3 regions of the Streptomyces sp. NPDC003035 genome follow, and region 2 is predicted to be linked to each of the others. Evidence: riboswitches for the same ligand, from Rfam matches in the RefSeq annotation. Region 2 holds a riboswitch; each other region holds the start of a gene.

Region 1 (7,695 bases), on a different contig from region 2:
TGGGGCGACTTCATGGTCCGGGCCCGCGAGGCCTGGGACCGCACGCGTCGCCCCCTCCTGGAGGAGCCGCAGCCGGCGGACCCGTCCACCCTCGGCCGCGAACCCTACCCGGCCCTGAAGCCGGGTCTCCTGCGGCGCCGGACCACACGCCTGTCCGGGATCGGCGCGCGGGAACTGCGTGACCCCCGGCTCGTCGCGCTCCTCGACTCGTACGCCTGGGCGTACGGCTTCGACCCGGCCACGGCCCCGGCCGCGGCCGCCGTCCTGCCGTACATGGAGCAGACCTTCGGCACCTGGTACGTGAGCGGCGGCATCCGGGCGCTGGCGGACGCGGTGTACGAGCGGTGCCGGAAGCGGCGGGTGGAGTTCGTCTTCGACTCCGCCGTCACCGACGTCCTCGAGAAGTACGGCAGGGCGGTCGGGATCGCGCTGGAGGGTGGCGAGGCCGTCGAGGCGGACCACGTGGTGGCGGGGGCTCCCGTGCCTTCGCTCTACCGCGAGCACATCGTCGGCTGGGACGATCAGGACGAGTGGCCGCGCCACCAGGTGGCCGGGACCGGCCGGGTGACGGTCTGTCTGGCCCTGCGCGGGGCACGGGATGCGGACGCGGTGCATCGCACCGTGGTGCACGGCACGGGCGACCGGCCGACGGTGACGGTGCTGCGGCCGGACGACCCGGCCCTGCGACCCGACGGCGCGCACGAGTCGGTGACCGTCACCGCGACGGTGCCGACGACGGGCAGGGAGGGCTGGGAGGGGACCGCCGGGCGCATGGTCGCCCAGGCGGAGACCGCCGTGCCGGGGCTGCGCGAGCGCCTGCTCTGGCAGGAGGTCCGCACCCCGGACGACACGCTGCGGGAGACCGGCGCGGCGGAGGTGCCCGGGCCCGCCCTCGCCGGCGCCCGCGGCCGGTTCCTTCCTGCCGCCAACCTCTCCCCCCTCGCCGGCCTCCACTTCGCCGGCGGCTGGTCCCACCCGGGCGGCGGGCTCGCCCACGCCGGGATGTCGGGCGCGCTGGTCGCCGGGCTGATCGTGGAGGGCGCGGACTTCCGCGGCTCGCGGTAGCCGGCCCGGCTGGGCGATGGGGCGGCTAGGGCGTGTTTCGAAAGTCCCGCCTGGCCCGCGACGCCTGGCACGCACACTCGCTGCGTTGTCGGAGTCATCCAAGTACGTCCAGTACGAGGATGATCCTCCGCCTTGCGATTGCACGCACCAGACGCCGCGGCCCCGCCCTGCGGGCGGACGGCGCTACTTTCGAAACACGCCCTAGTAGCGGTACTGCTGGTCGTTCCCGCCGCCGTGGCCGTACTGGTCCTGGCCCGGCTGCTCGCCGTCCCGCTGCTGCGGCACCCAGACGCCGCCGGGCGGGGTGTCGTAGCTGTACGAGGGTGCGTAGGGGTCCGCGTAGGGCTGCTGGCCGGCGGTGCCGTAGTCGTACGAGGTGTACTGCTGGCCGTCGGTCCCCGGGCCGATGTACGGGTCGGAGTACGCGGCGTACTGCTGCTGCCCGGGGTCGTAGTCGTAGGCGGGCTGCTGGTATCCGGGCGTGTAGCCGTCGTAGCCGCCGTACACGGGCTGGGGCTCGGGCTGGGCCTGCGGGTGGGAGTGGGCGTACGAGGGGTCGTAGACGGCGTACTGGCCGGTCTCGTCGGGCATCGGCTGCGGCTCGTAGACCGCCGTGGCCTCGGCGGGCGAGGGGTCCACCGGCTCGTAGGAGAGGTCGGTGACCTCGAGCGTGGGGCCGGTCTCGGGCGGCGTGGCGGACCTGCGGCGACGGCTCGCGCCCGGGCTCCCGCCGATGGCCCAGCCGGTGGAGAAGCCGCGGCGGAAGGACAGGGTCACATAGGTCTGGCCGACGGCGAACGCGACCGCCCCCGCGATGATCACGGCGACCGAGGGCATCAGAACGCCGAGGACCACCCCCAGGAAGCCGCAGAAGGCGAGCACGCGCCAGCGCAGCCTCGCCTTGTACTGCAGGAGCACCTCACCCAACAGCCACAACGCGACGACACCGAACGCGATGTAGAGGACCGTCCACCCCATGCCCGCCCCTCTCCTACGGCCACCGCCGCGGGTCTGGGGCGGGTACGCCGGTCACGACTGCACGTGCAGTCCGAGATTCTCGTAGATCTCCAGCGTCGCGGTGGAGTTGTTCAGCGTGATGAAGTGCAGTCCGGGGACACCCTCGGAGAGCAGACGCGCGCAGAACTCCGTCGCGAACTCGATGCCAATGGAGCGTACAGCGGCCGGATCGTCCTTGACGGCGAGGATCCGTTCTTTCACGTCCGCCGGGAAGAGGGCGTTGCTCAACTGGGGCAGCCGGTCGAGGGTCTTCACGTTCACAACGGGCATGACTTCGGGGATGATCGGCGTCTCGCAGCCGGCCTTCGCCACGCTGTCCCGCATCCGGAGGTAGTTGTCCGGATCGAAGAACATCTGCGTGATGGCGTAGTCGGCACCGGCACGGCACTTGTCCACGAAGTGACGGATGTCCGTGTCCCAGTCGGCGGAGCGGGGGTGCATCTCGGGGAAGGCGGCGACGCCCACGCAGAAGTCCCCGGACTCCTTGATCAGCCGGACCAGGTCGGCGGCGTACCGCACGCCCTCGGGGTGCTCGATCCAGTCCCCCAGCGGGTCGCCGGGCGGGTCGCCGCGCAGCGCGAGCATGTTCCGGATGCCGGCGTCGGCGTACTGGCCGAGGACGTTGCGCAGCTCCGCGATGGAGTGGTCGACCGCGGTGAGGTGCGCGACCGGGGTGAGGGTGGTGTCGCCGGCGATCTTCTGGGTCGCCTTGACCGTCCCGCCACGGGTCGAGCCGCCGGCCCCGTAGGTCACCGAGACGAAGCTCGGCCCGACCGCCTCCACTCTGCGCAGGGCGTTCCACAGGCTCCGCTCGCCCTTCTCGGTCCGGGGCGCGAAGAACTCGAAGGAGTACGAGGGCTTGCCGGAGGCGAGGATGTCGCGGACCGTGCGCGCACGGTCCGAGCGGGTGGAAGCGGTGCCAAGAGCCATACGGGCAGGTTAGACGCGGGTCTTCGGCCGACGAAGCCGCGTCCGAGGAATGGACACGTTTTTGGACAACGTCCGAGAAGTCGACCGCGCCCTCGGACGTTGCGCCGAGGAGATCACGCCGAGCGCTCGCGGACCCGCTTCGCGAGGCGGGCGGTCGCCGCGGCCGGGTCGTCGGCCTCGGTGATCGCCCGGACGACCACGATCCGGCGCGCGCCCGCGTCCAGGACCTCGTCGAGGGTGGTCTCGTCGATCCCGCCGATGGCGAACCAGGGCCGGTCCTGCTCCAGGGCGGCCGTGTACCGCACCAGGTCGAGGCCGGGTGCGTACCGGCCCGGCTTGGTCGGGGTGGGCCAGCAGGGGCCCGTGCAGAAGTAGTCCACACCCGGCTCGGCGGCCGCCGCGTCCACCTCGGACTCGGCGTGGCAGGAACGGCCGATCAGCACCTCGTCGCCGAGGATCGCGCGGGCGGCGGGCACGGGCAGGTCGCCCTGGCCCAGGTGCAGCACGTCGGAACCGATGGCGTGGGCGACGTCGGCCCGGTCGTTCACGGCGAGCAGCGTGCCGTGCCGGCGGCACGCGTCGGCGAACACCGCGAGGTGTTCCAGCTCCTCGCCGGCCTCCATGCCCTTGTCGCGGAGCTGCACGATGTCCACGCCGGAGGAGAGCACGGCGTCGAGGAAGGCGGGCAGGTCTCCCTGGCGCTTGCGGGCGTCCGTGCACAGGTAGAGCCGGGCGTCGGCGAGCTGCTCGCGAGGCGTGGACATGGGTGCTTCCCCCCGTTGGGTGCCGTGGTTCCGCGGGGCCGGCCGGGACCGGCCCCACGGAGCCACCTGTGTGGTGTCTTCGGTACGTCAGACGGCGAGCGCCTGGGCGCGGCGCTTCACCTCCGTGCCGCGATTCTCGCTGAGCGCCTGCGCGGGCGTGCCCGGCAGGGTCGGGTCGGGAGTGAAGAGCCACTCCAGCATCTCTTCGTCGGTGAAGCCGTCGTCCTTCAGGAGGGTCAGGGTCCCGGAGAGGCCCTTGACCACCTTGTCGCCGTCGATGAAGGCGGCCGGCACCTGAAGCGCCTTGTTCTCACCACGGCGTACGGCGATGAGCTGGCCCTCCTTGACCAGCTGCCGCACGCGCGTCACCTCGACATCGAGCATTTCCGCGATGTCGGGGAGGTAGAGCCAGGCGGGGACGAGAGCATCGATTCTTGCGTCAATCTCGGTCACATGGCCAAGCCTGCCATCCCGGACCGACAGTCGGTAGTCGAGCCCTGCCCGACCCGCGAGAACCCCCCTAGGGGGTGTCTAGCCAACTGCCGCCTTCAGGGGGACGGAGGGGTCGGCGGCCTGCGTCGGGTCGACGCGGGTGCCCGATTCGATCAGCTTGCGGCCCTGGGCCAGGTCGCGGGGGCGTCCGACGGCGAGCAGGGCCACCAGGACGCCGTCGCGCAGCCACAGCGCGGACCAGGAGGGTCCTTCCGGGTCGCCGCGCCGGAGCAGCTCCGTGTCGCCCTCGTGGTGTCCGGCGTACTGCACGAAGCGGCCGAACTGCTCGGACCAGAAGTACGGCACCGGGTCGTACGGCCGGGGGACCTCGCCGATGATCTCGGCGGCGACGGTGCGCGGACCCTGGAGCGCGTTGTCCCAGTGGTGGACCAGGAGCCGTCGGCCGTAGCGGGCGGAGGGGAACGAGGCGCAGTCGCCGACGGCGTAGACGTCGGGCAGGGAGGTGCGCAGCCGGTCGTCGGCCGTGACGGAGCCGTCCGCGTCGAGGGCGATGCCGGAGCCGGCGAGCCAGCCGGTGGCGGGCCGGGCGCCGATGCCGACGACGACCGCGTCGGCCGGCAGCCGCCGGCCGTCGGTGAGGACGACCGTGCCGGGTTCGACGCCGGCCACGCGCGCGTGGGTGAGGAGTGCGGCGCCGCTCTCCTCGTACCACTGCGCCATGGGGGCGGTGACCTCGACGGGGAGCGCGCCCGCGAGCGGCCGGTCGGCGGCCTCGACGACGGTGACGGCGCACCCCGCCTCGCGCGCGGCGGTGGCGAACTCGGCGCCGATCCAGCCGGCGCCGACCACCACGATGTCGTGGCGCAGCTCCAGGACGGGCTTGAGGCGGGCGGCGTCGTCGAGGGTGCGCAGCAGATGGACTCCGGGCACGCCCTCGGTGCCGGGCAGGGTGACCGGCTCGGCTCCGGTGGCGAGGACCAGGACGTCGTACGGGACGGGTCCGGCCTCGGTGTCGAGTTCGTGGTCCCCGGCGCGCAGCCCGGTGACGTCGAGACCGAGGCGCAGCTCGATGGAGAGCGCCTCGAAGTCGACGTCGAAGGCGGAGTCCTCGGCCTTGCCGAGGAGGACCGCCTTGGAGAGGGGCGGCCGGTCGTAGGGCTGGTGCGGTTCGGCCCCGATGAGGGTGACCGGTCCGCCGAAGCCCTGTTCGCGCAGGGCGACGGCGGTCTGTACCCCTGCCATGCCGGCGCCCACGATCACGACCCGCTGCTGTGCCTGCTTCTGCTCGCTCACCCGATCACCTTACGCATCTGACATTCCGTCAGGAAGGCAGCTGCTCGACCACACTGGTGCCGGAGCCCTCCTGGGACTCCCATGCCCAGGTCTCCTCCAGCCGAACGCGCCCGTCCGCAAGCTCCACCACGGTCGACACGCAATGCCCCGAAGAGGTGGATCCGTCCTGCTTCAACTGGACGTACCGGAAGTCGAGCCGGTCCCCCGCGCGCGTGCCGACGAGATTCCCGCGGACCACGTCTCCGCCGGCGTACTCGGCCCAGATCCGGCCGCCCTCCTCGTGGTACGTGAACCGGGTGCGTGTACCCACCTGACCGGGGGCCTGGTCGGCGACGGGGGCGAGGACCAGTCCGTCGAGAGAACGTGCCACTGCGGAGGCTCCCTTACTGGGCGTCGGGGGCGGGGGTTAGTCTGACCGTCAACGTAGAGCACTCGCGGGAGCCCGGACGCACCGGGCTGAGAGGGAGGCTGGCCGGCCTCCGACCGTACGAACCTGATCCGGGTCATGCCGGCGAAGGGAGGGGCTGGACGCCCATGTCGCGTACATGCAGCACATCTGACGTTCTCGTCATCGGGGGCGGAATCATCGGTCTGGTCACGGCCTGGCGGGCGGCGCAGCGCGGGCTGCGCACCGCGGTCGTGGACCCCGAGCCGGGCGGCGGGGCCGCCCGGGTGGCGGCCGGGATGCTGGCCGCCGTCACCGAGCTCCACTACGGCGAGGAGACCCTGCTCGCCCTCAACCTCGCCTCCGCGCGCCGCTATCCGGACTTCGTCGCCGAGCTCCAGGACGCCACGGGACACGACGTGGGCTACCGCGCCTGCGGCACGCTCGCCGTCGCGCTCGACGCCGACGACCGGGCGCACCTGCGCGAGCTGCACGCCCTGCAGACCCGCTGCGGTCTGGAGTCGGAGTGGCTCAGCGGGCGCGAGTGCCGCCGTCTGGAGCCGATGCTGGCGCCGGGGGTGCGCGGCGGACTGCGGGTCGACGGCGACCACCAGGTCGATCCGCGCCGGCTCGCGGCCGCGCTGGTCACCGCCTGCGAGCGGGCCGGGGTGGTCTTCCACCGGGCCCTGGCGGAGCGGCTGACGGTGGTACGGGACCGGGCGGCGGGTGTGGTGCTCGCCGACGGCCGCGCGGAGGCCGCGGACCAGGTGGTGCTGGCCGCGGGCAGCCTCAGCGGCCGGCTCGCCGGTGTTCCGGAGGACGTGCTGCCGCCCGTACGCCCCGTGAAGGGGCAGGTGCTGCGGCTGACCGTGCCGCGGGCGTACGCGCCGTTCCTGTCCCGGACCGTGCGGGCCGTCGTGCGCGGCAGCCACGTCTATCTGGTGCCGCGCGAGAACGGCGAGCTGGTGGTCGGCGCGACCAGCGAGGAGCTGGGCTGGGACACCACCGTCACGGCGGGCGGGGTGTACGAGCTGCTGCGCGACGCCCACGAGCTGGTGCCGGGCATCACCGAGCTGCCGCTCACCGAGACTCGGGCGGGTCTGCGCCCCGCCTCCCCGGACAACGCGCCGCTGCTGGGCTCGACCGCGCTGCCGGGGCTCCACCTGGCCACCGGCCACTACCGCAACGGGGTCCTGCTCACCCCCGTCACCGGCGAGGTGATGGCCGAGCTCCTCACCACCGGCGCGCTTCCGGACGAGGCCCGCCCCTTCACCCCCCGCCGCTTCTCCCCCGCTCACGTACGTCAGGAGCAGCCCGCATGAACGTCTCTGTCAACGGCGAGGCGCGCGTCCTCGCCGCCCCCACGACCCTCGACGCCCTCGTCGCCACCCTCTCCGCCGCGCCGTCGGGCGTGGCCGCGGCCGTCAACGAGACCGTCGTGCCGCGCAGCCAGTGGTCCACGACCGTCCTCGGCGAGGGCGACCGGGTCGAGGTCCTCACCGCGGTGCAGGGGGGCTGAGCGCGATGTCCGACGACACGTTCGTCCTCGGCGGTACGGAGTTCTCCTCGCGCCTGATCATGGGCACGGGCGGGGCCCCCAGCCTGGACGTCCTCGAACGCTCGCTGATCGCCAGCGGTACGGAACTGACGACCGTGGCGATGCGACGCCTGGACCCGACGGTGCAGGGCTCCGTCCTCTCCGTCCTGGACCGGCTCGGCATCCGGGTCCTGCCGAACACGGCGGGCTGCTTCACGGCGGGCGAGGCCGTGCTGACGGCGCGTCTCGCG
Region 2 (7,695 bases):
CCCTAGCATCGGGAGTGTTCGGCGCAGAGTGCGCGGAGCGGAGTCTGCGGGAGATGAGGTAAGCGCGATGGCGGTACGAGAGATTCTCGCGGGGATGCCCTGGTGGGTGAAGTGGGTGGCGATACCGGTCATCGCCCTGCTCGTCTTCGGTGGCCTGATCACCAGCATCGCGATGGTCGTGATCGGCCTGCTCTTCAAGGCGCTGGTCTTCGTCGCCCTCGTCGGCGGACTGATCTACGTCGTGCGGAAGTTCACCTCCTCGTCGGCCTCGCGCGAGGACTGGTAGCATAAGCTACCCGCCGGTATGAGCCGACCGCTCGCTGTTAGCCCGGCCGAGGGACGCGGTGGTTGAATCCGCGTTCATGCCCTGGGCCTCCCATTAGAGTGGAATCTCTGCCGCCCCGGGGAAACTGGCGTAGACCTCAGCGCTGACCAGCCGTTCTTCACCTGTCCCGGGCGGGTCCGCCACCGGACCCCACCGGTTCCCAGGCCGCGGCGGGCGCGCGGGGGCGGCCCCCGCGGGCGGGTGCGCGGCACCCGTCGTCACGCCTGGGGGTGACCTTTGGCCACGGCTTCGCAGTCTGCTGTTCCTACCCTGATCGGCTCGGTGCAGCGGGCGCTGAGACTCCTGGAGGCCGTGGGCTCCCACGAGGACGGAGCTCCCGCCAAACAGCTCGCGCGCGAGGCGGGGCTCCCGCTTCCGACCGCGTACCACCTGCTCCGCACTCTGACGCACGAGGGCTATCTGCGCCGCGAGAAGGGTGTGTTCGTGTTCGGCGACGCGGCGGGCCGACTGGCCGGCGGTGGAGTTCTGCAGAATCGTCGCACCAAGATCGAAGACTCCCTCGCGCACTGGCGCGACGAGATCGGCGTCCCTGTCTACTTCGCGATCTACCGCGAGGGTGAGATCGAGCTCGTCGCCGTCGCCGACACCCCCTCCACTCCCGCCGTGGACGAGTGGGCCGACTTCCGCGAGACCGGACACGCCCATGCGATCGGGCAGTGCCTGCTCAGTCAACTGGATCTGAAGAGTCGTCAAGACCACCTCGACCGCCATCCGGTGGAAACCATCACTCCGTATACGGTGCGTAACCGGCGGGTGCTTTTGGAGCGTTTGGGCGGTATGGGGCGAATGGAGCCCCTGGTGGAGCGTCAGGAATATGCGCTCGGCACGGTCTGTGCCGCCATCCCGATCACTGCCGGGTCCACGGCGGCCGCCATGGCGATTTCCCTCCCTCTTCACCAGGAAGAACGGTTGCTGCCCGCAGTCGATCAGCTACGCAACGAGATCGGGAGGTTGTTCAGCTCCTTCGCTTTCTCTATCAGTATCTGAAAAATCACTCCTTGTGATCTGCTAGCGCTTCCACCACGATTGCGTCAAGAGGGCCATGGGGGATCATTCCTGGCCTTTTTGATCACCTTTCAGCAGCCGTGTTTACACAACTGCTTCATCTACTGCGGGGTACATGATGCGAGAGTCGGTTCAGGCCGAGGTCCTGATGAGCTTCCTCGTCTCCGAGGAGCTCTCCTTCAGGATCCCGGTGGAACTCCGGTACGAGACCCGGGACCCCTACGCGGTACGGATGACCTTCCATCTCCCCGGAGACGCGCCCGTGACCTGGGCGTTCGGACGGGAACTGCTGCTGGACGGGATCAACCGACCGAGCGGGGACGGTGATGTGCACATCGCGCCGACCGCACCCGAGGCACTTTCGGACGTCTCCATCCGGCTCCAGGTCGGCAGCGACCGGGCCCTGTTCCGGGCCAGCGCTCCGCCGCTCGTCGCCTTCCTCGACCGTACGGACAGGTTGGTTCCGCTTGGTCAGGAACGAACGCTGGGCGACTTCGAAGGCCATCTGGAAGCCGCTCTCGGCCGGATTCTGGCAGAGGAGAACGCAGGCTGAGCGCCCCGGCGTGCTGCCCCGGGAGCCCGGCGCTCCCCGGCGCGCTCCCCGGCCGGGAGCGCCCGGAGCGGCCGATCACTTCGCCCGGCGGCGGCGCCCACCTTTGGACGATCGCTTCTCGGAAGCGAGGTCGCCCGGCCGGTCGGCGGAGACCACGAGGGCGGCCAGCGCGGTGGTGACCGGGACCGACGCGACGAGACCGATCGATCCCACCAGCGTCCGGACGATCTCCTCCGCGACCAGCTCGCTGTTGGCCACTGTCCCCACGCTGCTCTGCGCGATCGAGAAGAGCAGCAGCAGGGGCAGGGCCGCACCGGCGTAGGCGAGCACCAGCGTGTTCACCACGGACGCGATGTGGTCGCGGCCGATCCGGATCCCGGCCCGGTACAGCGCACGGGGGCCCATCCGGGGATCGGCCTGGTGGAGCTCCCACACCGCCGAGGTCTGGGTCACCGTCACGTCGTCGAGGACACCGAGCGAACCGATGATGATGCCCGCGAGCAGCAGGCCGGACATGTCGATGTCCGGGTAGAGGCCGTGGATCAGACCCGTGTTGTCGTCCGTGTTGCCGCTGAGCGACGCCCAGCCGATGAAGAGCGAACCGAGCAGCCCGATCAGCAGCAGTGAGATCAGCGTGCCGAGCACCGCGACCGAGGTACGGGCCGACAGGCCGTGACACATGTAGAGCGCGATCAGCATGATCGCGCTGGACCCGACCACCGCGACCACCAGCGGATTCGAGCCCTGGAGAATCGCCGGCAGGATGAAGAAGGTCAGGATCAGGAAGCTCACGGCGAGCGAGATCAGCGCCATCACGCCGCGCAGCCGGCCGACGAGCACGACCGCGAGCGCGAAGATCAGGGCGAGGACCGTCAGCGGAACCTTGCGGTTCACATCCGTCACCGAATACTGCAGGTCGCGCGGGGCGTCGGGGGCGTACGCCACCACCACGCCCTGTCCCTGATCCAGTTGACGGGGCGCGTCCGGCTGCACGATCTCCGTGAAGGTACGGCCCTTGTCGGGGCCGTCGGAGACCTCGATGGTCGCCTTCTCGCACTTCCCCTGCTGGGCGTTGACGGCCTCACGGCCCTCGGGCGTGGAGGTGTCCCCGGTCGGTGGGACCTGGGCGGCGTTCACGTCCCTGCAGTCGACCTGCTCGACCGCGACGACCTTGCCCTGGAAGGTCTGCCGGTCGAAACCGACGCCGGTGCGCTCGTGCTCGGGGGCGCCCCCCGGCCACAGGACGGCGAGACCGACCACCACGGCCGTGGCGAACGGGATCAGCACCGCGGCGATGACCCTGCGCAGATGGCGGGAGACGGGCGCGGCCGGCCCATGGCTGTGGGCGTGGCCATGCCCGTGGCCCGCGTCGCCATGTCCGCCATGTCCGCCGTGGCCGTCGGGTTCTGGGGTCTGCTGCGAGGAAGTCACCGACCGATCATCGCAAGAACGGTGGGGGCCCACTGTTCAGCACGGCCGGATTGACGCTAGCGTGGTGGCACCTTTGCACACGCGGGAGCTCGGAGCACCGGGCTGAGAGGGCGCTGATCACCGTACGCGCGTACTGACGTACGTACGGGAGGAGGCTGCGCCGACCGCCGAACCTGTTACCGGGTAATGCCGGCGTAGGGAGATCGGTCTCATGACCATTCAGGATGCACGCACGCCTGCCACCAGCCAGGACGAGCGCAAGCCGGGCTGGCACAAGGGGTACATCGAGGGTTCGCGCCCCGACCTCCGAGTGCCCGTCCGGCAGGTGCACCTCACCAACGGCAAGGACGTGACGCTCTACGACACGTCCGGTCCGTACACCGACCCCACCATCGACACCGACGTACGGCGGGGCCTGCCGCCGCTGCGCGAGAACTGGATCATCGGCCGCGGCGACACCGAGGAGTACGCGGGCCGCCCGGTCCGTCCCGAGGACGACGGCATCAAGCACACCTCGCCGCGCGGCGGTGGGCTGAAGAACCTCGACGCGGTCTTCCCCGGCCGTCCGCGGCTTCCCCGCCGGGGGCGCGACGGCCAGGCGGTGACGCAGCTCGCGTACGCCCGCCGGGGCGAGATCACCCCGGAGATGGAGTACGTCGCGATCCGCGAGAACGTCTCCCCCGAGGTCGTACGGGAGGAGATCGCCGCGGGTCGCGCGGTGCTCCCGGCGAACGTCAACCACCCGGAGATCGAGCCGATGATCATCGGCAAGCGGTTCCTGGTGAAGGTCAACGCCAACATCGGCAACTCCGCCGTGACCTCCTCCATCGAGGAGGAGGTGGAGAAGATGACCTGGGCCACCAAGTGGGGCGCGGACACGGTCATGGACCTCTCCACCGGCCGCAACATCCACACCACCCGCGAGTGGGTGCTGCGCAACTCCCCCGTGCCGATCGGCACCGTGCCGCTCTACCAGGCCCTGGAGAAGGTCGACGGCAAGGCCGAGGAGCTGACCTGGGAGATCTACAAGGACACGGTCATCGAGCAGGCCGAGCAGGGCGTCGACTACATGACGGTGCACGCCGGCGTACTGCTGCCGTACGTGCCCCTGACCGCCCGTCGCAAGACCGGCATCGTCTCGCGCGGCGGTTCGATCATGGCCGCCTGGTGTCTGGCGCACCACAAGGAGAACTTCCTCTACACGAACTTCGAGGAGCTCTGCGAGATCCTGGCGACGTACGACGTCACGTACTCGCTGGGCGACGGTCTGCGCCCCGGTTCGATCGCGGACGCCAACGACGCGGCGCAGTTCGCGGAGCTGAAGACGCTCGGCGAGCTCAACACGATCGCCAAGCGCCACAACGTCCAGACGATGATCGAGGGCCCGGGCCATGTCCCGATGCACAAGATCAAGGAGAACATCGACCTCCAGCAGGAGATCTGCGAGGAGGCGCCGTTCTACACCCTCGGCCCGCTGACCACGGACGTCGCTCCGGCGTACGACCACATCACCTCCGGCATCGGCGCCGCCATGATCGCCTGGTGGGGCACGGCGATGCTCTGTTACGTCACGCCCAAGGAGCACCTGGGCCTGCCGAACCGCGACGACGTGAAGACCGGCGTCATCACGTACAAGATCGCGGCGCACGCGGCCGACCTGGCCAAGGGGCACCCGGGGGCGCAGGAGTGGGACGACGCGCTGTCGGACGCGCGGTTCGAGTTCCGCTGGGAGGACCAGTTCAACCTGGCGCTCGACCCGGACACGGCTCGTGAGTTCCACGACGAGACGCTGCCGGCGGAGCCCGCGAAGACCGCGCACTTCTGCTCGATGTGCGGCCCGAAGTTCTGCTCGATGAAGATCTCGCAGGACATCCGGCGCGAGCACGGCGGCGACCTCCAGTCGGAGGAGATCGAGGCCGGGATGGCAGAGAAGTCCAAGGAGTTCGCGGCCGCGGGCAACCGGGTCTACCTGCCGCTGGCGGACTGACCGGGGAGGGATGTGACCGGCCGACGGCTACGGGGGCGTCGTCGGCCGGTCGCGTTCGCCTGTGATCAGGGCCGCTGAGCGTTCCGCAGCCGTTCCACCTGGCGACTGACCAGCTCGGCGGGGAACGACAGGCCTGCGCCTACGCTGAGCTCGGAGAACGTGGCGATGGTGTTCCCCGTGCGTACCACGATGAACTGCTCGTTCCGGTCTCCGGGCTGTTCCGGCCCCATGGGGATGATCTCGCGGAAGGCCACGGCCTCGTCGCCGACCTGCGGCGGTGCCTCCGTCTTCACTGTCGCCTTGAACTTCCCGACCCAGCCCTCGCCCTCGTACGACCGGCAGGTGGCGAGGGCCTGCTTGAGTTCCGCGAAGCGCTGTTCGGCTTTGCCGGCCTGGTAGGAGGCAAGTGTGGAGCCGCCGCCCATGATGTTCTCCTTCCAGTTGAAAGTCTGGAAGACATGAGCGAATGAACCCTCGCCCGAGCGGACGTCGATGAGCGGCCGGCAAGAGGGTTCGGAGATGGGCGGGAAGCTGCGCCCGCTGCCCTCGGGCGCCGGTTCGCTCACCTCGATGGGCTCGTGGGCTTGCGGGACTTCTCCGTCCTTGAAGGCGAAGGTCTTGAGCTGAGCCACCGTCAGGGGTGTCACCGGAACCTTGGCTGAAGGAGTGGCGGTTGGCGCTACGCCGTCGTTCTTCGACTCCTGCGCCGGGGCACACCCTGATGCGATGAACACTCCGATGACAGCTGTCACGGCTGTCGTCGTCAGCCGTGGTGCGCGGGCGTGCATGAGTCTCCCGGTACTGGTGTGGATGAGAAGCCGACGCTAGTCGTGACAACAGTCGGCGACCAGAGACGCGTCCCGTGCGTCGTTCAGAGGGGGAGCAGTGAGCCGTCCTTCGTGACCGTCAGGCCGGCCTGCGGGCCGCCGGGTGAGCAGGAGGGGCCGTTGGGGTGGGTGGGCTTCGGTGTGAGGGTGATCTGCCGGTCGAGGAGCGCGGCGCCGTGCCGGTCCGTGAGCACCAGCGTGACCCGTACCGGCTTCTGGGGGAGGCCCGTCACGACCGCGAAACCGGGCAGACCGATGGACTTGGCGGGCTCGGGAGTGTGGTCCGCGGCGGCGCTCTCCGTCGTCATCACGGGGTCGCCCGGCGGCGCTTCCGTGCGGAGCCTCAGAGTGCGCTGGTGACATACGTCGTCCCAGCAGATCGTGAGTCTCGCACCGGTGGCCCTGTCCGCCCGTTCCGGAGCAAGCTCCACCCGGATACCGGCGGGCGAACCGATCAAGGTGCACGGACGGGTGGACCCCGCGAAGCCCCCGCAGGCGGTCAGCAGCGCCAGGGTCGCCACGACGCCCAGGACGCGCACGGCGCCCCCGGCCCCGGCGGCCCGCGTGTGCCCGCCGCCGGTGTTCGTTCGGATCACTCGGCGGACCGGCTCTCCGGGGACCCGAAGTCGGGACCGGTGAAGTCCGGGCTGCTGAATCTCGGGCGCGTGCCCGAGGCGCCCTCGCTCGGGCTCGAGAAGTTCGGTCCGCTGTAGCCGATCTTCGGTATGCGGTTCGTGCGCTGCGGCGGCAGGGGCGGGGCCGGGCGCGTGGCGGGGTCGGCCAGGGCCTCCCGCAGGAACGGCAGGATGCCCCGTTCCAGCAGGGCGAGGCGCCAGGCGTCGCGGGCCCGGGAGAGCTCGTCGTCCTGCTCGCCCGCGACCCCGGCGCCCACTTCCGTGGAGCGGTTGCGCAGGGCCGTCAGGAGGAGTCCGACGGCCGCGCAGAGCAGTCCGGCGGCGCCGACGGCCCCGAAGAACCAGCCCGCCGTCAGCAGCGTGTCGGCGAACACGAGCGTGGGGGAAACCACCTTGAGAACGGCTCCGACCAGCAGGAATATCACCGCGGCCGTGCCAGAGAGCACCGGGGCGAGGACCGTGACGACCGCGACGATGCCCGCGCCCGGACCTCCGCCCGCCGCCTCCCCGTCCGCCGCGAGAACGGCGCCCATCACGCTCGTACCGCTCGACGAGCGGCCCTCCGCGCGGACCTTGACGAAGTGGTCGTACTCCACCGCCGCCGCGGCGGTGATCAGGGCTGTCGCGCTCAGCGCCATCGTGCGCAGCTGTTCGGACGTGAGCCGTTTCCCGATCTCGGCGAGATCCGGACGGTCGTGCGCGTGACGCAGTGCATCGTCGAGGATGCGCTCGTACTCGGCGCGGTCCTCGGTCAGCAGGTGCGGAGCCACGTTCATGTGCATCCCCCGATGCTCCGTAAGGCCGCATTGTCCGTGGAGAACGGGCAGTTGGGCGGAAACGGAGGAGAGCCTGCTACGGATGAGCCGATGGTATTGCGGTTACGGCACAGGGTGACAGGGGGTTTCCCGAAA
Region 3 (7,695 bases), on a different contig from region 2:
GGCCGGAGTCGAGGCGTTCGCGCACGCCCTGCGCGCGGAGGTCGCGCACCGGGGCGTGGCGGTCGGTGTGGCGCGCCTGAGCTGGACCGACACCGACATGATCCGGGCGGCCGAGGACCACCGGGTGATGCGCGAGGTACGGCTCCACATGCCCTGGGGCGCCTCGCGGGTGCACGCCCTCGACGGGGTCGGCGAGCGGCTGGCCACGGGGATCGAGCGCCGCCGCCCCCTCCTGGGCCTCCCGCCCTGGATCCGCCTCGTTCCGTCGGTCCGCCCCCTGCTGCCCTCGCTGGTCGCGCACCGCGCCCGGCACGTCCTGTCCCGCCTCGACGAGCGCGCCCTCACGCCCACGGGCCCGCTCGGCCCGGGAGGCGAGGCGGACCGCTCCCGGGGCGGTGGCTGCGGGGACGGCTGGTGACAGACCCTTCCGTGACGGACTGGGAGCCCCGGTGATGCCGCACGAGCTGGATCACGTGCTCGCGGCCCTGAGCGGCGATCGAGCGGAGTCGTAACATCGGCCCCAGGCGCAGCGATGGTGTACATCGGGTCGTGTTCCCTTCCAAGAGAACGGCCCGAACCGAGCCCTCGGAGTTACCGCTCCGGGGGCTCACGTACGTCCGTGCCCCGCGCGGGGCTTGTGCCCTGGGTCACGCGCGCGCGTCTGCGACACTGGTAGCACCATGCCCAAGCCCGGAGAACTCACTTTCGTCGCGCCCCGCGGAGCCAAGAAGCCGCCGCGGCACCTCGCCGACCTCACGCCCGCCGAGCGCAAGGAGGCCGTCGCCGCGATCGGCGAGAAGCCGTTCCGCGCCAAGCAGCTGTCCACGCACTACTTCGCGCGGTACGCCCACGACCCCGCCGAGTGGACCGACATCCCCGCCGCCTCCCGCGAGAAGCTGCAGGGCGAGCTGCTGCCCGACCTGATGTCCGTGGTCCGGCACATCTCGTGCGACGACGACACCACCCGTAAGACCCTGTGGAAGCTGCACGACGGCACGCTCGTCGAGTCCGTCCTCATGCGTTACCCGGACCGGGTCACCATGTGCATCTCCTCGCAGGCCGGATGCGGGATGAACTGCCCGTTCTGCGCCACCGGACAGGCCGGGCTCGACCGGAACCTGTCGACGGCCGAGATCGTGCACCAGATCGTCGACGGGATGCGCGCCCTGCGCGACGGCGAGGTGCCCGGAGGGCCCGCGCGGCTCAGCAACATCGTCTTCATGGGCATGGGTGAGCCGCTGGCCAACTACAAGCGGGTCGTCGGAGCCATCCGCCGGCTGACCGACCCCGAGCCGGACGGGCTCGGGCTCTCGCAGCGCGGGATCACCGTCTCCACGGTCGGTCTCGTGCCCGCGATGCTGCGCTTCGCCGACGAGGGCTTCAAGTGCCGGCTCGCCGTCTCGCTGCACGCGCCCGACGACGAGCTGCGCGACACCCTCGTGCCCGTCAACACGCGCTGGAAGGTCCGCGAGGTCCTCGACGCGGCCTGGGAGTACGCCGAGAAGTCCGGCCGCCGGATCTCCATCGAGTACGCCCTCATCCGGGACATCAACGACCAGGCCTGGCGCGGCGACCTCCTCGGGCGGCTGCTCAAGGGCAAGCGCGTGCACGTCAACCTGATCCCGCTGAACCCGACCCCGGGCTCGAAGTGGACCGCCTCCCGTCCCGAGGACGAGAAGGCGTTCGTCGAGGCGATCGCCTCCCACGGCGTCCCCGTCACCGTCCGTGACACCCGCGGTCAGGAGATCGACGGTGCCTGTGGACAGCTGGCGGCGTCCGAACGCTGACCTTGTACTCTGTGCTCGAACACATCTCCATATTCCGACAGGGGAGCGCCACAGCGCTGAGAGTGCGGTCACCGTAGGACCGCAGACCCTCTGAACCTCGCCCAGGTCATTCTGGGTAGGAAGTTCGGTCGTAACTCGAGCTGTTGCGCCCTGCCCGCCTTCCGGTGGGCAGGGCCGCGTCTCTTCCTGGTCATACCCAGGAGGAATTTTCAGTGAGCACCAAGAAGATGGCCGCGGCGGCGATCGCCGCCGCGCTGGGCGTCACCACCCTCGCCGCGTGCGGCGGATCCGGTGACAAGGGCGCGACGACGGGCGCGGACAAGACCGTCACGCTCGTCAGCCACGACTCCTTCAACGCCTCCAAGGAGGTCCTGGCGGAGTTCACGAAGCAGACCGGCTTCCAGGTCAAGGTCCTCAAGAGCGGCGACGCCGGCGAGGCCGTCAACAAGGAGATCCTGACCAAGGGCTCCCCGCAGGGCGACGTGTTCTTCGGCGTCGACAACACCCTGCTCTCCCGCGCCCTCGACAACGGGATCTTCGTCCCGTACGAGGCGAAGGGCCTGGACCGGATCCCCGCCGAGCTCCGGCTCGACAAGGAGCACCGGGTCACCCCGATCGACTCCGGTGACATCTGCGTCAACTACGACAAGAAGTTCTTCGCCGACAAGAAGCTCGCGCCGCCGCAGACCTTCGACGACCTGGCGAAGCCGCAGTACAAGAACCTGCTCGTCGTCGAGAACCCCGAGCGGTCCTCCCCGGGCCTCGGCTTCCTGCTCGGCACCGCCGCGCAGTACGGCGACGAGGGCTGGCAGGACTACTGGAAGAAGCTCAAGGCCAACGGCGTGAAGACCGTCGACAGCTGGGAGCTCGCCTACAACCAGGAGTTCTCCGGCTCCGCCGGCGGCAAGAAGGCCAAGGGCGACCGGCCGCTGGTCGTCTCGTACGCCTCCAGCCCGCCCGTCGAGGTCCTCTACTCCGAGCCGCAGCCCAAGGACGCCCCCACCGGGGTCTCCACCGGCACCTGCTTCCGGCAGACCGAGTTCGCCGGACTGCTGAACGGGGCGAAGAACACCGAGGGCGGCAAGGCGCTGATCGACTTCCTGATCTCCAAGAAGTTCCAGGACGACATGCCGCTGCAGATGTTCGTCAACCCGGTCGTCGAGGACGCCACCCTGCCCGAGCTCTTCACGAAGCACGGTGTCGTCGTCGACAAGCCGCAGACCATGGCACCCGCCAAGATCGCCGAGAAGCGCGACCAGTGGATCCAGCAGTGGTCGTCGCTCGTTCTGAAGTAGTTCCCGACCGCAGGGGAAGCGCGGCGCGGCTCGGCCTGATGGTCGTGCCCGTCGCCTTCTTCGCGCTCTTCTTCGCCTGGCCCGTCGCCTCGATCGTCGAGCGCGGGCTGCGCGTCGACGGCGCGTGGCGGTTCGGCCGCTTCGGCGAGACGCTGAGCCGGCCGGAGATCCTCGACGTCCTCTGGTTCACGCTCTGGCAGGCACTCGCCTCCACCGGGCTGACGCTGCTCATCGCGCTGCCCGGCGCGTACGTCTTCGCGCGCCTCGACTTCCCCGGCAAGGGGCTGCTGCGCGCCGTCGTCACCGTGCCCTTCGTCATGCCGACCGTCATGGTCGGCACCGCCTTCCTGGCGCTCGTCGGACGGGGCGGGCTCCTCGACGAGTGGTGGGGGGTCCGCCTCGACACCACCGTCTGGGCGATCCTCCTCGCCCATGTCTTCTTCAACTACGCCGTCGTCGTCCGCACCGTCGGCGGCCTGTGGGCGCAGCTCGACCCCCGCCAGGAGGAGGCGGCCAGGGTCCTCGGCGCCTCCCGCTGGACCGCCTGGCGCACCGTGACCCTGCCGGCGCTCGCCCCCTCCGTCGCCGCGGCCGCGCTGATGGTCTTCCTGTTCACCGCGAGCTCCTTCGCCGTCGTCCAGATCCTCGGCGGCTCCACGTACTCCACCCTGGAGACGGAGATCTACCGGCAGACGGTCGACCGCTTCGACCTGACGACGGCCGCCGTCCTCACCATGGTGCAGTTCGGCGCCGTGGGCGTCGTCCTCGCCGTGCACGCCCGGACCGTGCGCCGGCGCGAGACGGCGCTGAAGCTGGTCGTGCCCGAGCAGACCGCGCGCCGTCCCCGGGGCGCCGGCCAGTGGGGGCTGTTCGGCGTCGTCCTGCTGTCCGTCGCCCTGCTGATCGTGCTGCCGCTCGGCGTCCTCGTCGAACGGTCCCTCGCCACGCCCGACGGCTACGGGCTCGACTACTACCGGGCCCTGCGCTCCACGGACCCCTCCGGCACCTTCCTCGTGCCCCTTCTCGACACGATCGGGAACTCACTCCGGTACGCCCTCGTCGCCACCGGCATCGCCCTGGTGATCGGCGGACTGGCGGCGGCGGCCCTCACCCGGCGGGCCGGGCGGCTCGTGCGCGGCTTCGACGCGCTGCTGATGCTGCCGCTCGGGGTGTCGGCGGTGACGGTGGGCTTCGGCTTCCTGATCACGCTCGACGAGCCGCCGTTCGACCTGCGGGCGAGCTGGATCCTCGTCCCGCTCGCCCAGGCCCTGGTCGGTGTCCCCTTCGTCGTACGGACGATGCTGCCCGTCCTGCGGGCCGTCGACGAGCGGCTGCGGGAGGCGGCGGCCGTCCTCGGCGCCTCGCCGCTGCGGGCCTGGCGCGAGGTCGATCTGCCGCTGGTACGGCGGGCCCTGCTCATCGCCGCCGGATTCGCCTTCGCCGTGTCGCTCGGGGAGTTCGGCGCGACCGTCTTCATCGCCCGGCCCGACACCCCGACGCTGCCGGTCGCCGTCGCCCGGCTGCTCGGCCGGCCCGGCGACCTCAACTACGGCCAGGCCATGGCCCTCTCGACGATCCTGATGGTGGTGTGCGCGGTGGCCCTGCTGCTCCTCGAACGCCTCCGCACCGACCGGACCTCCGGGGAGTTCTGATGCTGACGCTCAAGGACGCGACCGTACGGTTCGGGGCGCGGGCCGTCCTCGACTCGGTGGACCTGGAGGTCGCCGAGCACGAGATCGTGTGCGTGCTCGGGCCGAGCGGCAGCGGAAAGTCCACACTGCTGCGGGTCGTCGCCGGACTGCAGCGCCTGGACGAGGGCCGGGTGATCCTCGACGGCAGCGACCAGACCGGGGTGCCGGTGCACCGGCGCGGCGTCGGGCTGATGTTCCAGGACCACCAGCTCTTCCCGCAGCGGGACGTCGGCGGCAACGTCGCCTTCGGACTGCGGATGCGAGCCCCCGGCCCGGGCGAGCCCGGCGCGGCACGGATGGGGAAGGCGGACCGCGACCGGCGTGTGGCGGAGCTGCTGGAGCTCGTCGGGCTGCCCGGAGCCGGGCGGCGGGCCGTCGCCTCGCTCTCCGGCGGCGAGCAGCAGCGCGTGGCGCTCGCCCGCGCGCTCGCCCCCCGGCCGAGGCTCCTCATGCTGGACGAGCCGCTCGGCCAGCTGGACCGAACGCTGCGGGAGCGGCTCGTGGTCGAGCTGCGCCGGCTCTTCCACCGGCTGGGCACGACGGTGCTCGCCGTCACCCACGACCAGGGCGAGGCGTTCGCGCTCGCCGACCGGGTCGTCGTGATGCGGGACGGCAGGATCGCCCAGTCCGGGACTCCGCTGGAGGTCTGGCAGCGCCCGGCCTCCGAGTTCGTGGCGCGCTTCCTGGGGTTCGACAACGTGGTGGCCGGGACGGTGAGCGGGGACGCGGCCGACACGGTGTGGGGGAAGCTCCCGGTGCCGGAGGGGGCACCCCAGGGCGCGGGGAAGATCCTCGTACGCCCCGGCGGCGTCCGCCTCGGCGCCCCTGAGGACGGCCTGACCTGCACCGTCGAAGCCCGGACCTTCCGCGGCACCCACGTCGCCGTCCTGCTCCGACCGGCGGACGGTCCCGTGCTGGAGGCGGAGTGCACCCTCCGGGACGCACCGGAGGAGGGCGCCGAGGTCGGCGTGACCTTCGCGGCGGACGAGGTCGTGGTGCTGGCGGGGGACCGGCTCTAAGGCCGGCGGGGTGGCCGGCGGGGCCGGAGGACGCCCCCTAGGGGGTGTCTTGCCGATCAGGCCGGGCTCGCGTGCCCTGGTGCCGCGCCTCGCCGCGTTGTCGTCGGTCGCCAACGCTCCGCGTTGTCTCCCTCCTCCGCCTTGCGATCCACGGCACCAGACCCCGCTCCCTGACCCGGTCTGATCGACAAGACACCCCCTAGCGCAGGGCCGGGGAGCCGGTTCGCGACTCCCGGGACGGCGCTTCCTCGGCGTTCCCGGCCTCCGCCTCGGCGTCGTGGACGGCTCCCGCCTCGTGGCCCTCCGGCGCGCCGAACCAGGCCACCGCCACCGCGCCCGCGACCGCCAGCACGAAGCCGAGGACGGCGAGCCAGGCGAGGCCCGGGCGGGAGGCGTCGCCCAGCCACCACACCCCGATCATGCCGGGGAGCACCGTCTCACCGACCACCAGCGCCGCCGTCGCCCCGTTCACCGAGCCGATCTGCAGCGCGACGGTGTGCAGATACATGCCGCCGACCCCGGCGACGAGGATCGCGTACAGCGCCGGGTCCGTGAGGAGCGCGCCGAGGTCGAAGGGGTCGACGCCGTTCAGGATCCGCACCCCGACGCCCAGCGCGCCGAAGCCGAGCCCGGAGAGCAGACCGGCCAGGATCGCGGCCCGCGCGCCCAGGAGCCGTACGAGAACCGTGCCGCCCGCCATCAGGAGCAGGGAGATCGCGAGCAGCCACCAGTGCGTCGCGATCGAGGTGTGCCCGCTGCCCTCCGCGCCCGCCGCGCTCGCCAGGAGCACCAGAGCGGAGCAGACCACACCGATCGACGTCCACTCCGCCCGGGTGAGCCGGATGCCCAGCAGCCGGACGCTCAGGACCGCCGTGACGACCAGATTCGCGCTGATCACGGTCTGGGACAGGAACAGCGGCAGCAGCCGGGCCGCGAGCGCGCCGAGACCGAAGCCGATGAAGTCCAGGATCGTGCCGACGACGAACTCCCAGGTCGCCGCCGCCTTGGCGGTGGAGGAGAGGCTCGGCCCACCGCGCTCCGTGAGCCGGCCCGCCGCGGCCGCCTCGCGCCGCGCGGACCTGCGCGACCCGACGGCCTGCAGGACGGAGCCCGTGCCGTAACAGATCGAGGCGGCGAGGGCGGTCAGCAGTCCTATGAGCACCGAGGGGCTCCGTTCCGGAGGGGGAGGGGTACGGACTGCCAGACGGGGGATCGGGCGTCGAAGTTGCCTCGCGCGGCCACCGGCGGTGATCATCTGGCCTACTCTGCTGCGAGTGAGCGGAATAGATCTGGGCAACGGAGTCGTCGGCGCCATCCTGGGAGTCGTGTTCGCCACCCTGTTCCAGCAGTGGACGCAGGACATCTGGTTCAGGATCAGGCGCCGTTCGGCGGGCATGGTCCGCAGCCTCACCTTCCGGGAGCGGCAGGGCGTGCCGTGGTCGACGTTCTCCCTCGGACCGCTGCACACCTCCGCGCTGATCGTCGAGGGCGACGGGGACCGGGCCATCGCCCCCGAGGCCGTCCACGTCCAGGTCCTCACCGACGAGATCGCGCTGCCCGAGGACATGGCCGGATGGCGCGCCGAGATCGAGGCGGAGGAGAGCCGCGCGGCGGCCGCCGGCGAGCGGGCGGCGGTGTGGAACGGGCCGCGGTACGCCGTCGAGAGCCTGGAGATCTCCCGCAGCGCCCTCGACGAACAGTCCGAGGTCCACCTGCGCCTGCGGCCGACGGACTACTACACCTTCATCGCGGCCCAGCAGCTGGACCGCCGGCTGCCGGACGGCTCCACACCCCGCACCCGCTACCTCGACCCCGAACAGCCCCTGAGCGCCCCCGCGTTCCTCCAGTGCAGCTTCGGTGTCAACATCGCCGTGGTCACCTCCGACCACCTCCTCGTCGTCAG

What was found. A riboswitch is a leader RNA that binds a small molecule or an ion and turns the genes downstream of it on or off. The one in region 2 is predicted to bind thiamine pyrophosphate.
Region 1: another riboswitch for thiamine pyrophosphate. It lies ahead of thiO (glycine oxidase ThiO); the one in region 2 lies ahead of thiC (phosphomethylpyrimidine synthase ThiC).
Region 3: another riboswitch for thiamine pyrophosphate. It lies ahead of ACFYV5_RS06670 (thiamine ABC transporter substrate-binding protein); the one in region 2 lies ahead of thiC (phosphomethylpyrimidine synthase ThiC).

What each region holds. Positions count from the first base shown of each region.
Region 1 is NZ_JBIAPJ010000008.1:371,806-379,500, forward strand. It holds gene ACFYV5_RS26435 (phytoene desaturase family protein) at 1-1,065, shown strand, start outside; gene ACFYV5_RS26440 (hypothetical protein) at 1,267-2,043, opposite strand; gene metF (methylenetetrahydrofolate reductase [NAD(P)H]) at 2,095-3,012, opposite strand; gene thiE (thiamine phosphate synthase) at 3,126-3,776, opposite strand; gene ACFYV5_RS26455 (Rv2175c family DNA-binding protein) at 3,864-4,229, opposite strand; gene ACFYV5_RS26460 (NAD(P)/FAD-dependent oxidoreductase) at 4,308-5,522, opposite strand; gene ACFYV5_RS26465 (hypothetical protein) at 5,551-5,892, opposite strand; TPP riboswitch at 5,947-6,059, shown strand; gene thiO (glycine oxidase ThiO) at 6,057-7,229, shown strand; gene thiS (sulfur carrier protein ThiS) at 7,226-7,426, shown strand; gene ACFYV5_RS26480 (thiazole synthase) at 7,432-7,695, shown strand, end outside.
Region 2 is NZ_JBIAPJ010000004.1:498,450-506,144, forward strand. It holds gene ACFYV5_RS15500 (DUF5326 family protein) at 68-286, shown strand; gene ACFYV5_RS15505 (IclR family transcriptional regulator) at 563-1,333, shown strand; gene ACFYV5_RS15510 (SsgA family sporulation/cell division regulator) at 1,470-1,904, shown strand; gene ACFYV5_RS15515 (YibE/F family protein) at 1,980-3,335, opposite strand; TPP riboswitch at 3,407-3,553, shown strand; gene thiC (phosphomethylpyrimidine synthase ThiC) at 3,547-5,322, shown strand; gene ACFYV5_RS15525 (hypothetical protein) at 5,388-6,110, opposite strand; gene ACFYV5_RS15530 (hypothetical protein) at 6,194-6,745, opposite strand; gene ACFYV5_RS15535 (hypothetical protein) at 6,742-7,566, opposite strand.
Region 3 is NZ_JBIAPJ010000002.1:95,800-103,494, reverse strand. It holds gene ACFYV5_RS06680 (SDR family oxidoreductase) at 1-418, shown strand, start outside; gene rlmN (23S rRNA (adenine(2503)-C(2))-methyltransferase RlmN) at 681-1,787, shown strand; TPP riboswitch at 1,817-1,927, shown strand; gene ACFYV5_RS06670 (thiamine ABC transporter substrate-binding protein) at 2,015-3,082, shown strand; gene ACFYV5_RS06665 (iron ABC transporter permease) at 3,121-4,734, shown strand; gene ACFYV5_RS06660 (ABC transporter ATP-binding protein) at 4,734-5,792, shown strand; gene ACFYV5_RS06655 (hypothetical protein) at 5,992-6,954, opposite strand; gene ACFYV5_RS06650 (hypothetical protein) at 7,067-7,695, shown strand, end outside.